3 regions of the Buttiauxella sp. AC038 genome follow, and region 2 is predicted to be linked to each of the others. Evidence: predicted binding sites of a transcription regulator. Region 2 holds the regulator's gene; each other region holds the start of a gene.

Region 1 (4,217 bases), 1.3 Mb from region 2:
GTCAGAGCTAATACACATCACGCGAGCTTAAATACCGCTACCGTTTCATTTAACGCTTGCGACTGCTCTTTAAGCGACATTGCCGCCGCTGAAGCCTGTTCTACCAACGCGGCATTCTGCTGCGTCACCACATCCATTTGCACCACAGCCTGGTTAATCTGCTCGATACCACGGCTTTGCTCGCCTGTAGATACAGCAATCTCCTCCATCAGCCCGGTCACTTCTTTAATTGCGTTGGAAATGCGCTGCATGCTTTCGCCCGCACGGTTCACCAGATTGCTACCGATATTGACCTGCTCGCCAGAAAGCTCAATAAGCTCTTTGATCTCTTTTGCTGCCACCGATGAACGCTGCGCCAGGTTACGTACCTCTGTTGCTACAACTGCAAACCCACGGCCTTGCTCGCCTGCGCGTGCGGCTTCAACCGCGGCGTTCAGCGCCAGAATATTGGTCTGGAAAGCTATGTCTTCGATAATACTGATAATGTTGTCGATCTTGCTGGAACTGGATTCAATATTACGCATTGAATCAATCACCTCGCTAACAATCTCATTGCCGTCATTGGCGGCTATCAACATGCCATTTGCCAGCTTATTTGCCTGGTGAGAATTGTCGGAAGTAGATTTCACCGTCACGGTTAACTGTTCCATGCTGGCCGCTGTTTCACCCAGCGATGACGCTTGCTCTTCGGTACGTGCAGAAAGATCGGTGTTACCGGCGGCAATTTCTTCGGAGGCGTATGCCACGGTTTGGCTGGACTCACGCACCTGGCCAATAATGCTTGCCAGTGACACACGCATTTGCTCAAGCTCGCGCATCATTGCACCAATCTCGTCATTGGCACTGGCCACAATCGGCGTATGCAACATACCGCTGGCGATTTCAGTGCAATGCTCTTTGGCTTTATCCAGTTCGTTGAGTACCCGTTTTTTCAGCAGCCAGAACACGGCACCCAGGATAACGGCGAAGATGAGTGCAAAAATCGCGATACTCACCAGACTCTGTTTGAAACCAGATTGAGCATCTTTGTTGAGCTGCTGCGCATACTGTTGGCGGAATGCCAGTAATTTATCCAGTGCTACTTCAAATTGCTTATCCAGCTGTGGCAGGGTAGATGTCACCAGCGCACGAGCACGCGGAATGTCGTTGGCGCGGACAGCATCCAGCAGGGGCTGTAAGCCTTGCTCACGATAATTCACAAACGCGCTTTGATAAGAATCAGTCAACACCTTTTCACCAGGTTGCTTGGGTTCCTCAAGATAAGCTTGAAATGCGGCGTTTGCCTTCTCAAGTACCGATTGTGCGCCGTTGAGTGCCTGTTGCCCCTGATCGTTTAACCCTTGCTCACGCTCTTCTAACGCTTCCATTGCACGAACGCGCATGGTGCGGCTGTGGTTGATCGGGTCGATTACCGATAACACCACACGGATTTCGCGATTTACATTATCCAGAGAGTGGTTGCTACGGGTGAGTGACCAGATGTTGGAGGCTGTGCTGGCTAAGAAAATAAGCAGCAATGTGCTGAAAACTAAAATAGAAAAACGCCTTACGGACATGAAATACCCTTATCGTTAGAAATAGACCTGACTCGTTTCAGCCAGTGCTTGTGGGTTATCGGCACGACAAGGCAGAAATTTAGAGCATCTGCGTAAAGTCATATTTGTGTCATATAGCTGCTTTATACATTGTTGAACAAAACAGGTGACCAAACCCAAGGATGCGAACATCATGAAATTAAAACCTTTTGCGCTGTTATTAACCTCTTTATTTCCTCTGGCAAGTCAGGCAGCAGAGCCGCAGGTTGATCGTTACGTTGTCACATTCCCGCAAGGTGACCATGTTGAATATAAAGGGGCTTACGCCAGCAACTTCCCGGGTGGTTTACCGGTTGGCGTGGGTTCGGGGCTGCAATTTATTCGTAAAGATGGTGATGCGCTGGTGTTTGCTACGGTGACGGATCGCGGTCCGAATGCCGATTCCCCGAAAGCCGGTAAAAAAGACTCGAAGATTTTTGCCAACCCGAAATTTACCCCATTACTGATGACCATCCGCGTTGCTGATGGCAAAGCCCAGGCTACCGATGCACACGCGTTACATGATGAGAATGGCCCTATCAGCGGTTTACCGCTGCCGGAAGGCTTGATTGGTGCAACCAATGAGATCGCTTTGAGTGATACCTTGCAGCAGTTATCGAGTGATAAACGTGGTCTGGATACCGAGGGGATCACCCCGGACGGCAAGGGCGGTTACTGGTTGTGTGACGAATATGGCCCGTTCATCATCAATATCGACGCTAATGGCAAAATCCTCAAAAAATATGGCCCGCAAGCAGAACAAGGCGAGCAGGGGGTGGCGGGTGGCTTGCCAAATATTATTAAATGGCGTCAGGCCAACCGTGGTTTTGAAGGGATTACACGCATGCCGGACGGGCGCATTATCGCCGCCGTGCAAAGTACGTTGGATATCGACGGGAAAAGCAAAAACAGCGCGCAGTTTACCCGTCTGGTGAGCTTTAACCCGGAAACCGGCAAAACGGAAATGTACGGCTACCCGATTGACGTAGATGTCTATAAGAAAGCCAAAGACGCTAAAATTGGTGACATCGTTGCACTGGATAACAACCGCCTGCTGCTGATTGAGCAGGGCGGCGACAAAAACAAAGTCATGCGCAACCTGGTGTATGTGGTTGATCTCAGCCAGGCCAGCGATCTGAGTTCGTTTGATAAAGAAAAAGCACCCGAGTTTGACGATGCGGCGCAACTGAAAGCGCGTGGTATTAAGCTGGCGGAGAAAAAAGAAATTGTCGATCTGCGTAAACTCGGCTGGCAGCAGGAAAAAGCCGAAGGGATGACGTTAATTGATAATCAAACCATTGCGGTGATTAACGACAACGATTTTGGCCTGCAAGCGGTGCTGGAAAACCTGGACGCTGACGCTAAGAAAGCAGATGACTATGAAGTGGATGGAAAAGGGCATTTGACGCGTGATGGTAAAGAAGTTGCTACCAAAATCGCTTTGAAACCACTGGAAAAACCGGAATCCCAAAATGAGCTTTGGGTTATTAAGCTGCCGGAAGCGTTGAAATAATTATTGGCTCTTTGTTGGGTGGACTAGCGCGAGCGACATCCACTCTTTTCATTTCTGAGATCAAAAATCCCTTTCTAATCCTAAGCTGTTACTGCCAAACATATAACTCACAACCATCCATAAATTATTTGTATCCATAAGTGGCGAAATGTAACTCCTTGGTTATATTTAAAAAACGCAAATGTTCAGCAGCAACTTTTATTATTTAAGTTAATGAATAATTTCTCGAGGTAACTACTCGAAGTAGCTGAGTGGTTAGGCATTTTCATATGAGGGTTACAGATGAGACTTACGTTGATCGTCAAAAGTCTGGCACTGGCAGGGTTACTTTCCTCCACTGCTCTGACACCTTTGTTCGCGCAGGAAGCACCAAAAGGTGCCACCGCGTCAACAAAGCAGGCTAACGATGCACTTTATAACCAGCTTCCTTTCTCCGATAACACCGATTTCACGAATGCTCACAAAGGCTTTATCGCCGCTTTACCGCAGGACGTGATTAAAGGCGAGCAGGGAAATGTTATCTGGAACCCACAGCAGTATGCATTTATCAAAGAAGGGGAAAAATCCCCTGACACTGTAAACCCTAGCCTTTGGCGACAGTCTCAGTTGATCAATATCAGCGGTCTGTTTGAAGTGACTGAGGGCGTTTACCAGATCCGAAACCTCGATTTATCCAACATGACCATCATTGAGGGTAAAGAGGGGATTACCGTCGTTGACCCGCTGGTTTCAGCGGAAACAGCAAAAGTCGGCATGGATTTGTACTTCAAAAATCGCGGCAATAAACCTGTTGTTGCCATCATTTACACTCACAGCCATGTTGACCACTACGGCGGTGTACGTGGTGTGGTAGATGAAGCGGATGTGAAATCCGGGAAGGTAAAAGTTTATGCGCCAGCAGGCTTTATGGAAGCTGCTGTCGCCGAGAATATTATGGCAGGCAATGTCATGAGCCGCCGTGCCAGCTATATGTATGGCAACCTCCTGAAACCTGATGCCACCGGCCAGGTCGGCGCGGGTCTGGGCACCACCACATCAGCGGGTACCGTGACGCTGATTGCCCCAACGAACATCATCGAAAAAGATGGCCAGAAGGAAGTCATTGATGGTCTGACTTATGACTTCATGCT
Region 2 (4,217 bases):
AGATCATTTTGCGACTGTGAGACGGTATTGAGGCGCGGCGTCTTGTGATAAAGCGCGAGGCAGATAGCATCGAGCAGCGTGGTTTTCCCCGCACCAGTTGGCCCGGTTATAGCAAACAATCCGTTGCTGGCAAAAGGCTCGCTGGTGAAATCAATTTTCCATTCCCCTTTCAGGGAGTTGAGGTTTTTTAACCGTAGGCTAAGGATTTTCATGCCTGTTCCTCCGTGTCATGCAGACTGGCAACGGTTTGAGCAAACAGGGTGCGCAAGCGCTGCGCACGCTCCTCGGTGGTCTCTTCCTGAACCAGGCGGCGTTCAAAAACTTCCTCAACGGTGAGTTCACTCAGGGTTTCTTTATGCTGCTGGGCGATAACGCGTTCGCGCTGCTCACGGCTACGGCGCAGCAACACCACTTCTACTGGCAGCGTTTCGGTGATTTGCTGGATATGGCGTTGCATATCATGCAGGTATTCATCGGTGGCGATTTCGATATCCAGCCACACTTTGGGTTCTGCCGGGGCATCGCGCCACTGTTCTAGTTGCTGTTCAATTTCAGACAGCGAGCCTTTGATAACCGCTAACGGCTGGCTAACTGGAACAGTCAGTGGGGTGACCTCATGAAGTTTACCCTCGGCAAACTCAACCAGATAAACGCTCTTGGTCTTGCCGGTTTCGTCAAAACTTAGCGGAATAGGTGAACCGCTGTAACGGATATGTTCGGTGCCGCCAATTAATTGCGCACGATGAATATGGCCAAGCGCTATGTAATCGGCATTCGGGAAATGCTGCGCCGGGAAGGCATCAAGCGTGCCAATATAGATGTCACGCACTGCATCGCTTTTTGTCACGCCGACGGTCGTTAAATGCCCGGTGGCGATAATCGGCAGCTTCGCGTCAGCGCGCAAATCGCAGGCTGCGCGATAACACTGCTGATAATGTTCGCTAATGGCTTCCATTAAAGAACGCTGTTTTTCATGGCCGGACAGCCCCGCCTGGCTGCTTTGAATATCGCGTGGGCGCAAAAACGGGATTGGGCACAGAATCGCACCCGCCTGGCCGCTTTTGGTATTGAGCCGGATAGCTTGCTGGCTTGCATCATGGCGGGCACTGGCAATCACATATGTATTCAGGCAGGCCATAAGCTCGCGGGATTCGTTGAGCGTCGCCACTGAATCATGGTTTCCTGCCAGCACCACGAGCGAGCATCCCGTCGCCTGGAGTTGCACCACAAAGCGGTTATACAGTTCTCGCGCATAGCTTGGCGGTGAGCCGGTATCAAAAATATCACCCGCAACGATTATGGCATCCACATCATTTTCAACGGCAGCTTTGAGCAGCCATTCAAGAAACGCCTGGTGCTCAGGACCGCGACTTTTGGTATAAAAATTTTGACCAAGATGCCAGTCTGATGTGTGAATTATGCGCATGACCTGTCCGGTGGCTTAAAAATGAAGTCCCGATTATATACACGTCGCCCTTGAAGATGCAGGGGCAAGGCGAAAACGGCATATGTCTCTGTGTCATAAATGAAATTGATGGGTTGCTGAACAGTCATTTTTTTCATAAATCTGTCATAAATCTGACGCATAATGGCACCGCATTGAAACAACAATAATTATTCCCTGGACAAGACAAATCATGGCGAAACGCATTCTGGTCGTAGAAGATGAAGCTCCAATCCGCGAGATGGTCAGTTTTGTGCTTGAGCAAAACGGTTTTCAGCCAGTTGAAGCGGAAGATTATGACAGTGCAGTGAACTTGCTTATCGAACCTTTCCCCGATCTGATTCTGCTGGACTGGATGCTGCCAGGCGGCTCCGGTATTCAGTTTATTAAGCACCTGAAACGTGAAGCTATGACGCGTGATATACCGGTGATGATGCTGACTGCGCGTGGGGAAGAGGAAGACCGTGTGCGAGGTCTCGAAGTCGGGGCCGATGACTATATTACTAAGCCGTTTTCTCCGAAAGAGTTGGTGGCGCGTATTAAAGCTGTGATGCGCCGTATCTCTCCGATGGCGGTAGAAGAAGTGATCGATATGCAGGGGCTGATTCTAGACCCGTCGTCGCATCGCGTGATGACCGGGGAAAACCCATTGGATATGGGGCCAACAGAATTTAAGCTACTGCACTTCTTTATGACACACCCGGAGCGGGTGTATAGCCGTGAACAATTGCTCAATCATGTATGGGGCACCAATGTTTATGTCGAAGACCGAACGGTTGACGTACATATTCGTCGGTTACGCAAAGCGCTCGAACATAGTGGACATGACAGAATGGTACAAACAGTACGCGGTACGGGTTATCGGTTCTCAACCCGCTTTTAATTCCTTATCAGGAGAGTGACGCGTGCTGGAACGGTTGTCATGGAAAAGGCTGGTACTGGAGCTGGTGCTCTGTTGTATACCGGCCGTCATTTTAGGCCTTATTTTTGGCCATTTACCTTGGTTTTTATTACTGGCAGTCACTGGGCTGCTGGTTTGGCATTTCTGGAATCTGCTACGTCTGTCGTGGTGGTTGTGGGTTGATCGTAGCATGACGCCTCCGCCGGGGCGGGGGAGTTGGGACCCGCTGTTGTACGGCCTGCATCAGATGCAACTGCGTAATAAAAAGCGCCGAAAAGAATTAGGCAATTTGATTAAGCGCTTTCGTAGCGGTGCAGAATCATTGCCCGATGCGGTCGTACTGACCACCGAAGAAGGGACGATTTTTTGGTGTAATGGACTTGCTCAACAATTATTGGGACTGCGCTGGCCGGATGATAACGGGCAGAACATCCTTAACTTGCTGCGTTACCCTGAATTTACCCGCTATTTGTCGCAGAAAGATTTTGCTCGCCCGCTGACACTGGTACTCAATAATGGCCGCCATCTGGAATTTCGCGTAATGCCTTATAGCGACGAACAGTGGCTGCTGGTGGCGCGTGATGTGACTCAGATGCACCAGCTTGAAGGGGCGCGTCGCAACTTCTTTGCCAACGTCAGCCATGAACTGCGTACACCGTTAACGGTGCTGCAAGGTTATCTGGAGATGATGCAGGATCAAACCCTTGAAGGCCCGCTGCGCGAGAAAGCGTTGGGCACGATGCGCGAACAAACCTCGCGTATGGAAGGGCTGGTTAAGCAGCTTCTCACGTTGTCAAAAATTGAAGCTGCACCCGCGATGGTGCTCAATGAAAAGATTGATGTGCCACTGATGTTGCGTGTGGTGGAGCGCGAAGCGCAAACTCTCAGCCAGCAAAGACAGACGTTACAGTTTGATATTGATCCGGCTTTAAAAGTGTTTGGTAATGAAGAACAATTGCGCAGTGCGATTTCAAACCTCGTTTATAACGCCGTAAACCATACACCAGATGGCACACATATTACCGTGAGCTGGAAACGGGCTGCGGGTGGGGCGTGCTTTAGCGTTGCGGACACGGGACCGGGCATTTCAGCCGAACACATTCCACGCCTGACCGAGCGTTTCTACCGCGTGGATAAAGCGCGTTCACGGCAAACCGGTGGCAGCGGGCTGGGGCTTGCGATAGTGAAACATGCCTTGAGCCATCATGATGCGCGTCTTCATATTGAAAGCCAGCCGGGTAAAGGAACGACCTTTTCCTTTGTACTGCCTGAGCGTCTTATCGTTAACGAAAAAGTGGTTCAGCCAGAGTAGCTTGCTCTGGCTGTGTCAAAAAAACTTTCCACAGGCCAGTCTTCTGGTCTGTGTTTTTTTTGCTCAGATGTAAATCAATAATCCTCGATTGGTTGTAATTTGACCGCACAAACGACCATGATATTTTCTGATGGATAAACTTATCCTCTAACTTTCTGGCTAATTTAAGGATATCAATCTGGTTTTTGGATCCCTTCTTGCCTTCAAACGCTATAAGCGTTTTAATTGCGCCCCTGTAATTGGTAGACCGACTGGATTTGAGTGGTAATTCAAACAACTATTCTTCTCCACCGATCCAGGAAAGGATTTTCCGCTGTCGTAACTACCAATTGCCGCTTTTATGCCGAGTTAACCCGTATAAAAATTTGAATATTTTCAAAACTTTCAACACCACACATCCACAGGCTGTATAAATTTTATGACTCATCATTTGAAATCTCGAGACATCCTCGCACTGGGCTTTATGACCTTTGCGCTGTTTGTCGGAGCAGGCAATATCATTTTCCCGCCAATGGTGGGTTTACAGGCTGGTGAGCATGTCTGGATTGCCTCCCTTGGCT
Region 3 (4,217 bases), 500 kb from region 2:
GTATTGATGACAGCGAAGTCGTGACCTTTGGCGACGGCGGCAACGATATAGAAATGCTGCGCCAGGCCAAATATGGTTTTGCGATGGCAAATGCCCCTGAAAAAATCAAACAAATTGCCTCTTTTCAGGCTGGGCATTGCAACCAGCAAGGTGTGCTGGATGTGATTGAAAAAGTGTTGAAGAAAGAAGCGCCGTTTAACGCGTAATACGAAGCGAGGGGCGGCAAAGCCCCTCTCCTCTGCCGCCCTACAGTTGTTTTAGTAGCACCAGCAGACCGTAACCTACCGCAGCCGCCCACAACAGCATCGGCAATGAATAGTAGTGAAAGCGTATCCAGATGCGGCGATCGTTAGCCATGCGCAGAGCTATCAGATTTGCCAGCGAGCCCGGTAGTAGGCCAAAACCGCCGATGTTTACCGCAAAAGCGAGTAACACCGAGGCCGGAACGTAATTGAGCAGTAAAATGGTCGATGGAACATTGCTAATAAATTGCGATAAACCTATGCCCAGTGCAAACAACCCGCCGCTTGAAAGCTGATTAATCCCCGCCAGCGCATGCTGTAACACCGGCAACTGCGTTATCAGGTAAACGTCGATAAACATCACCATAAACACCAGCAGCAAACTCCAGTCGATACTCAGTAACACCCGGCGCGCCAGTAGCAAAAAGCCTACAGCCACCACGGCCAGTCCCCAGATCTCCTGCTTTAACTCAAGTGAAACAATAAATACAACGTAAAGTGCCAAGCAGCTTAGTACTAATCGCGGCTGCCAGTCATGGCGTTTATCGTGAGTCTGATAGATAAGCTTTTTAGTGGGGAAGCAGAACCAGCACAACACAAGCAAACTGGCCATTATCGCCAGCGCCAGCGGGGCCATTTGCCAGGTGAATTCGCCAAACGATAAACCCGACCGCCCCCACAACAAAATATTCTGCGGATTGCCAATCGGCGTGAGCAGCGACCCGGCATTCACCGCCAGGGCTTCAAATATGATGAGCCGACTGGTCGGTATCGCACATAGTTTCTTCAGCGTAATGGTCAACGGAACAATAATAAACAGAGCGACATCGTTAGTCAGAAATGTAGAAAGCAGAGCCGCTGCGCTGACCAAAAACATCGCCAGGGTTCGTTCGTTATCAAAACGCTTCACCATGCGGCGGCCCAGCACATCGAAATAACCGCTTAGCTCCACGCCTTTGGTCAACATCATTAAACCTGCGAGCGTAATGATGGTGTGCCAGTCGATAGCATGGACCCAACTCTTCGGCTGAAATGGCGCAACAAAACTCAGCGCCACACCGACAAGCAGCAATAGATGAAGAAAGCGGTCGCGAGCAAACGGACGAACCAGGTTGAGCAACATTACTGCGTGAACCCTCGCTTCTCACTAAACAGGCGAAATGCTTCCAGCGTCTCTTCACTAACGTGGTGCTCAACACCTTCGGCGTCAATTCTTGCAGTTTCTGCACTAATACCCAGCGCGAGGAAAAAGTTTTCGACGATCTGATGACGTTCACGACTCATTTGCGCCAGTTTCTCCCCTTCCGGAGTCAGAAACACACCGCGCCATGGAATTTGTTCAATAAGCCCAACCGAGGCGAGTCTTTTTAACATTTTTGCAACCGTAGGTTGGGAGACTCCCAGACGTGCGGCCATATCAACCTGGCGCACCTCTCCAACCTCGCGAATCAAATCAGAAATCAGCTCAACATAATCATCAATTAATTCACGGCGATGCGCTTCCCGCACCTGCCTAAAGCCTTCGACATGCTCTTCAACATTTACCAACGGCATCACTTTCTGTTTATTTTTTTGGCCCGTAGTACGGCTCATGATGCTTCCTCTAACAGTGGCACGGCATCGTCCAATGACGACATTTGGCCCCATTGTAAACCAGCAACTCGGAAGCACAAAAATTTAACGAATTAGCAATAGCTATACAATATAGCCTGTGCTATATCTGTATGTAATGCAGTCAGCCTTTAAAGGATCTAAGGGCAGCAGATGTTAAGAGGAGGAAAAAATGAACGAATTTAAGAGGTGTATGAGCGTGTTTACACATTCCCCGTTTCAAGTGCGGCTAATGCTGCTCAATATGTTGTGTGATTGGGTTTCCGGGAAACCACAGCAGGGCGAAAAACCGAAGTCGTAGGCAGTCGCCCTGCCTTCTTCTCCTTCAGTCTCTCTGAATGGTTTCTTTCGCCTGTTTGTCATTTTTCATTTAAATAGATTCAGTGAGTATCCCGCGTTTTCGGGCTTTAACCCTATCATTTGTCGGATTTGTTACCGGCTTCGCAAAACACATTTCGCTTATCAGTTGATCTTCTTATCGTACCGCTCTATCTTCTTGCAGCCCTGAACATGAAGCGGCCCGCAGATGCGGTCCAGTTTCCTTTCTTTTCCGTCTGTCAGGCAGGTTCTTACCCTCGTCGCCAGGGTTTTCGCATGGCGTTTAGTAGATCTCGATAAACATGAATTTAACGGTTAAAGATACCCTGACGACCCGCGCAATTGCGCTCAATCCGTGGACTGGCTTTTATTTCCTGCAGTCATTACTGATTAACTTCGCACTCGGTTATGAATTTAGCATTCTCTACGCAGTCGCATTTAGTTGCGTATTAATGCTGCTGTGGCGCAGCGCGCCCAAATTACAAAAAGGTTTGCTGGCGATTTGCAGCCTGATTGCTGCAATGTATTTCCCTTTTGGTCAGGCCTACGGCTCGCCGAACTTTAATACCCTGCTTGCCCTGCATTCGACCAACTTCGAAGAATCCACGGAATTGATGACTATTTTCCCGTGGTACAGCTATTTGGTGTCGGTGTTTATTCTGGTGCTCGGTGTTATCGCCGTGCGGCGCAAAGTCACACCGAAAAAAAGATCATGGTGCCATTTCGACAGTTTATGTCTGGTGGTGAGCGTGGTCTGCTTCTTTGTCGCACCAGTACAAAACCTGGCTTACGGTGGCGTGTTCAAAATCAAAGACTCTGGTTATCCAGTATTCCGCTTTGTTAAAGATGTGGTGGTTAATAACCAGGAAGTCATTGACGAACAAACTCGTATGCAGGCCTTCTCACAAATGAAGGACACCTGGAATGTGCTGGCGGTTAAACCAAAGTACCAAATTTATGTAGTGGTGATTGGTGAAAGCGCGCGTCGCGATGCGTTAGGTGCATTCGGCGGTCACTGGGATAACACCCCGTTCGCAAGCAAGGTGAATGGCAATATCTTCATGGATTATGTATCGGCCAGTGGTTCCACACAGAAATCGCTGGGCATGACGCTTAACCGCGTCATTGATGGCAAACCGCAATATCAGGACAACATTATTACGCTGGCAAACCGTGCTGGTTTCCAGACCTGGTGGTTCTCAAACCAGGGGCAAATTGGTGAATACGACACTGCCATCGCCAGCATCGCCAAGCGAGCTGATGAAGTACAGTTCCTGAAAAGTGGGGATTTTGAAGCGGATAAAAACACCCGTGACGAAGCGCTGCTTAAGATGACGGCACAAGTATTTGCCACCCCGCGCACCACTCCACAGCTGATTGTGTTGCATTTGATGGGTTCACATCCCCAGGCTTGCGACCGTACTCAGGGTAAATATAAAGATTTCGTTCAGTCGAAAGAGACCTCTTGTTATATCTACAGCATGACGCAAACCGACGACCTGCTAAAGCAACTCTATCAGCAGCTGCAAAATAGCGGTGAAAGTTTCTCGATGGCTTACTTCTCCGATCACGGTCTTGCCATCAAAGAACGCGGCACCAAGGTGCAATATCTGGCGCATGATGATGAGTTCCAGCAAAACTTCCAGGTGCCGTTTATGGTGCTATCAAGTGATGATAAAGAACATCGCCAGATAAAAGCACGGCGTTCAGCGAACGATTTCCTGAATTTCTTCTCAGCCTGGACGGGGATTAAAACCAAAGAGTTAACGCCAAAGTATAAGTTCATTTCTGAGCAGAATGCGGGGCCTGTCTACATCACCAACTTTAAGCTTAAGAAGGTGGACTATACTCATTTGCAGACGGATGTGTTTGAAACTAAAACGCGCTAACTCAAATTGCAGAGATAAAAAAATCCGCCACTATGGGCGGATTTTTATTTTCACTAGTTAAAGTGAAATTAGAAGCGGTAACCCACGCCTGCGATCCAGGTGCCAACATCAACATTACGGATGCGGCTCTGCTCGTAGGAAACGTCCAGAGCAACGT

Evidence for each region. Region 2 encodes PhoB, which activates phosphate uptake and scavenging genes when phosphate is short. Its sites were predicted from a motif close to CTGTCATAAAACTGNCNNAT; they were not measured.
Region 1: AC0IXI_RS12810 (esterase-like activity of phytase family protein) is a predicted target of PhoB. The motif match lies at 1,663-1,682, and genes of this name have one in related genera.
Region 3: AC0IXI_RS16670 (phosphoethanolamine transferase) is a predicted target of PhoB. The motif match lies at 2,272-2,291, and genes of this name have one in related genera.

The regions. Positions count from the first base shown of each region.
Region 1 is NZ_CEEDCQ010000001.1:2,702,801-2,707,017, reverse strand. It holds gene AC0IXI_RS12815 (methyl-accepting chemotaxis protein) at 18-1,556, opposite strand; gene AC0IXI_RS12810 (esterase-like activity of phytase family protein) at 1,729-3,087, shown strand; gene AC0IXI_RS12805 (alkyl/aryl-sulfatase) at 3,370-4,217, shown strand, end outside.
Region 2 is NZ_CEEDCQ010000001.1:3,981,106-3,985,322, reverse strand. It holds gene sbcC (exonuclease subunit SbcC) at 1-212, opposite strand, end outside; gene sbcD (exonuclease subunit SbcD) at 209-1,426, opposite strand; gene phoB (phosphate response regulator transcription factor PhoB) at 1,638-2,327, shown strand; gene phoR (phosphate regulon sensor histidine kinase PhoR) at 2,350-3,657, shown strand; gene brnQ (branched-chain amino acid transporter carrier protein BrnQ) at 4,076-4,217, shown strand, end outside.
Region 3 is NZ_CEEDCQ010000001.1:3,485,268-3,489,484, forward strand. It holds gene AC0IXI_RS16650 (Cof-type HAD-IIB family hydrolase) at 1-206, shown strand, start outside; gene AC0IXI_RS16655 (SLC13 family permease) at 247-1,365, opposite strand; gene mntR (manganese-binding transcriptional regulator MntR) at 1,365-1,835, opposite strand; gene mntS (manganase accumulation protein MntS) at 2,026-2,154, shown strand; gene AC0IXI_RS16670 (phosphoethanolamine transferase) at 2,474-4,060, shown strand; gene ompX (outer membrane protein OmpX) at 4,129-4,217, opposite strand, start outside.